2 regions of the Streptomyces sp. NPDC005794 genome follow, and region 2 is predicted to be linked to the other one. Evidence: riboswitches for the same ligand, from Rfam matches in the RefSeq annotation. Region 2 holds a riboswitch; the other holds the start of a gene.
What was found. Region 2 has a riboswitch for S-adenosylmethionine ahead of ACFYQ5_RS32615 (aminotransferase class V-fold PLP-dependent enzyme). Riboswitches for the same ligand answer to the same signal wherever they lie in the genome.
Positions count from the first base shown of each region.

Region 1: linked by a shared signal. The riboswitch ahead of thrC (threonine synthase) and the one ahead of ACFYQ5_RS32615 (aminotransferase class V-fold PLP-dependent enzyme) in region 2 are both predicted to bind S-adenosylmethionine.

Region 1 is NZ_JBIAIN010000010.1:83,216-85,408, reverse strand. Features, by position in the region: gene thrC (threonine synthase) at 1-1,152, opposite strand, end outside; SAM riboswitch class I at 1,171-1,298, opposite strand; gene ACFYQ5_RS17900 (glucosyl-3-phosphoglycerate synthase) at 1,452-2,193, shown strand, end outside.
Region 2 is NZ_JBIAIN010000028.1:7,662-9,854, forward strand. Features, by position in the region: gene trpD (anthranilate phosphoribosyltransferase) at 1-500, shown strand, start outside; SAM riboswitch class IV at 582-699, shown strand; gene ACFYQ5_RS32615 (aminotransferase class V-fold PLP-dependent enzyme) at 882-2,193, shown strand, end outside.

The sequences.
Region 1 (2,193 bases), on a different contig from region 2:
CAGACCGGCGTCGATCAGCTTCTTCGTCACGCCGACCGTCACCCCGCCCGCCGTCTCGGCGAAGATGCCCTCGGTGCGGGCCAGCAGCTTGATCGCGTCGACGACCTGCTCGTCGTCGACGTCCTCCACGGCACCACCGGTGCGGCGGGCGATGTCCAGGACGTACGGCCCGTCGGCCGGGTTGCCGATCGCCAGGGACTTGGCGATGGTGTTCGGCTTCTGCGGGCGCACGACGTCGTGGCCGGCCTTGAAGGCGGTGGAGACCGGGGAGCAGCCCTCGGCCTGGGCGCCGAAGATCTTGTACGGCTTGTCCTCGACGAGGCCGAGCTTGATCAGCTCCTGCAGCCCCTTGTCGATCTTCGTGAGCTGCGAGCCGGACGCGATCGGGATCACGAGCTGGTCGGGCAGCTGCCAGCCGAGCTGCTCGCAGATCTCGTACGCCAGCGTCTTGGAGCCCTCGCCGTAGTACGGACGCAGGTTGACGTTGACGAAGCCCCAGCCCTCGCCGAGCGGGTCGCCGATGAGCTCCGAGCAGAAGCGGTTGACGTCGTCGTAATTGCCCTCGATGCCGACTAGTTCACCGCCGTACACCGCGGCCATGACGACCTTGCCCTGCTCCAGGTCGTGCGGGATGAACACGCAGGACCGGAAGCCGGCGCGGGCCGCGGCGGCGCCCACCGCACCGGCGAGGTTGCCGGTCGAGGAGCAGGAGAGGGTGGTGAATCCGAAGGCGCGGGCGGCCTCGACGGCGATGGCGACGACGCGGTCCTTGAAGGAGTGCGTCGGGTTGCCCGAGTCGTCCTTGACGTACAGACCGCCGGTCACGCCCAGCTCACGGGCGAGGTTGTCGGCCTTGACCAGCTTCGTGAAACCGGGGTTGATGTTGGGCTTGTCCGCGACGTCGGAGGGGACGGGCAGCAGCGGCGCGTAGCGCCAGATGTTGTTCGGGCCCTCGGCGATGCGCTTCTTCAGCTCTTCGGGGGAGCCGCTCGGCAGGTCGTACGCCACTTCGAGCGGCCCGAAACAGGACGCACAGGCGAAAATCGGACCGAGCTCGAAACGCTCGCCGCATTCGCGGCAGGAAAGCGCCGCGGCGGGACCGAGGTCCACGGCGGAAGAATCGGTGTTCGCTGCAACTGTCTGCACGGCCATGATGGCGGAGGCCCTTTCTCCTCATCTTCCTTGCGACGTATTTCGCCACAAGACGGAATTGGCACCTTCCCCACCGTGACCTCGCGGTCGGCAGGAGGGTTGCCGGGACTTCAACGGGCCGTTCCCTCAGTCCCTCTGGATGAGCGCTATGGCACCGGACCATGGATCCGGGCGTTTATTCGCGGACCGACCCCGACATGCGAGGGTCATCCGCGTTGTTCAAGACTGTAACCGAAGCACTGGACGGTTGAGATAGTCGTCCGAACCGCGAGATGGATCACATACAGGGAGTATCGACCGTGCTGGAAGAGGTGGAACGCTGGCTGACCAGGCGTTCCTGGTCTGCTGCCGACCGCCCGATCGACCGGCTGACGGCCGCGCGGGCGAGGGATCCGCACCGCTCGCGCGTGAGCGTGGTGCTGCCGGCGCTGAACGAGGAGGCGACGGTCGGCGCGATCGTCGCGGAGATCCGGCGCGAGCTGATGGCGAAGGTCCAGCTCGTCGACGAACTGGTGGTGATCGACTCCGGATCCTCCGACGCCACCTCCGAGGAGGCGCGGCGGGCCGGCGCCCGGGTCGTGCACCGGGACGCGATCCTGCCCCGGATCCCCGCCCTCCCCGGCAAGGGCGAGGTCCTGTGGCGCTCACTCCTGGTGACCAGCGGAGAGATAGTCTGCTTCGTCGACGCGGACCTCAAGGATTTCTCCGCGGACTTCGTCTCCGGGATCGTCGGCCCGCTGCTCACCGACCCTTCGGTACAGCTCGTCAAGGCCATGTACGACCGGCCGCTGGGAGAAAGCGCAGGCCAGGGCGGCCGGGTCACCGAGCTGGTGGCGCGCCCACTGCTCAATCTGCACTGGCCACGGCTGGCCGGCTTCGTCCAGCCGCTGGGCGGCGAATACGCGGTGCGGCGCTCCCTGCTGGAGCAGCTCCCCTTCCCGGTCGGTTACGGAGTGGAGCTGGGCCTCCTCGTCGACGCGCTGCACACGGTCGGCCTGGACGCGCTGGCGCAGGTCGACGTCGGCGTGCGCAAACACCGCC
Region 2 (2,193 bases):
TCAACATCCTGGGCCCGCTCACCAACCCGGCACGGGTGCGCGCCCAGGCGATCGGGGTCGCCGACCCGAAGATGGCACCCATCGTGGCCGGTGTGCTGGCGGACCGGGGGAATTCGGCGCTCGTCTTCCGGGGCGACGACGGCCTCGACGAGCTGACCACCACGGCGACCTCGCGGGTCTGGACCGTCCGTGACGGCACCGTCCGCGAGGAGCCCTTCGACCCGCGCGACGTCGGCCTGGACCTGGTTCCCGTCGAGGCGCTGCGCGGCGCGGACTCCTCGTACAACGCGGATGTCGCCCGCCGGCTGCTCGACGGGGAGACCGGTGCCGTACGCGACGCCGTACTGCTCAACTCGGCTGCCGCGCTGGTCGCGCTGGATCCGGGCGAGGGCACGCTGAACGAGCAGCTCGCGGACGGGATCGCCCGGTCCGCGGCGTCGATCGACTCGGGCGCGGCCAAGCGGGCGCTGGAGCGGTGGGTGGCGGCCAGCAACGCCTGAGGGAGCACGTGAGCAAGGGCGCAGTCCGGATCGCGGACTGCGCCCTTGCGCGTCGCCGAGGGTATGGCAAGATACTGCGCAGGTCATGAGTGACAGCGACTACGGCCCCGGCCCGCTGTCCGGCAACCCTCCGTCCGTGGCGGGGTGCCCCGGGTGAAGACCAGGCCGCAGGCAGCGAGGTCTGTGGCAAGCGCGGGCCCCTCGGCATCGTTGGATGCCACCCCTTGGGGTCCTGGTCCCAGGGAGCCTCTTGTGAGCAAGCGAATGCGATAGGGCGCGACGCCCTCCTCCGCACACCCCTTTTTCTTTCTTTTCCCGCGCTGCCGCGTCCTGTCGGGTCGCCGGCGCGAGGATTTCGCCTGCCTCTTACGGGAGTTCGCCATGTCTGTCTCCACCGCTGCCGTCAACCAGTCCATTTGTGCCCCGCTGCCGGTTCTGGGTGCGGATGTCACCGTTCCGCTGGTGACGGGCGGAGATGTCACCTATGCCGCCCTCGACTACGCGGCCAGTGCCCCGGCTCTCCAGCGGGTGTGGGACGACGTGGCCGCCTACGCCCCGTACTACGGCAGCGTGCACCGCGGTGCCGGATATCTCTCGCAGCTCTCCACCGACCTGTTCGAGAGCAGCCGGGTGACCGTCGCGGAGTTCCTCGGCTGCCGCGCGGACGACCAGGTGGTCTTCACCCGCTCGACGACCGACTCCCTCAACCTGCTGGCCGCTACGCTGCCCGCGGACTGCCAGGTGTTCGTGTTCGAGACCGAGCACCACGCCTCGCTGCTGCCCTGGCGCGACGCCCGGGTGACCTACCTCGACGCCCCCCGTACCCCGGGCCAGGCGGTCGCCACGCTGGAGCGTGCCCTGGCAGGCCGTGAACCCCACGGGCCCGCGCTGGTCTGCGTCACGGGTGCCTCCAACGTCACCGGTGAGCTGTGGCCGGTGAAGGAACTGGCCGCCACGGCCCACGCGCACGGAGCGCGGATCGTGCTCGACGCCGCGCAGCTGGCGCCCCACCACCCGGTGGACATCGCCGAGCTGGACGTCGACTGGGTCGCCTTCTCCGGGCACAAGCTGTACGCCCCCTTCGGCTCGGGTGTCCTCGCGGGCCGGGCCGACTGGCTGGTGGACGCGGAGCCGTACCTCGCGGGCGGCGGCGCCTCCCGTAAGGTCGCCCGGCGCACGGACGGCGGTGTGGACGTCGAGTGGCACACCACCGCGGCCCGGCACGAGGCCGGATCGCCCAACGTCATCGGCGTCTACTCCATCGCTGCCGCATGCAAGGCCCTGACCGAGGCCGGATTCGACCGGCTGGTCGCGCGGGAGCAGCAGCTGGTGACCCGGGTCCGTGAGGGGCTCGCCGCGGTCCCCGAGGTCAAGGTGCTCTCTCTGTTCGGCGACGACGCCCCGAGGGTCGGCGTCATCTCCTTCGTGGTCGAGGGGTGGAACAGCTCGCACTTCGCCGCGGCGCTCTCCGCCGAGTACGGCATCGGGGTGCGCGACGGACTGTTCTGCGCCCACCCCCTGGTGCGGACCCTGCTGGGCAGCGAGCCGCAGGAGCCGGGCGAATGCGGCGCGCCGGAGGCGGCCCCGGGGGAGAGGTCCCTCAACGCCATCCGGGTGAGCTTCGGCGCCGGCACGCCGGACGAGCACATCGAGCGGTTCCTGGGCGCGGTCCGGGAACTGGTGAGCAAGGGCG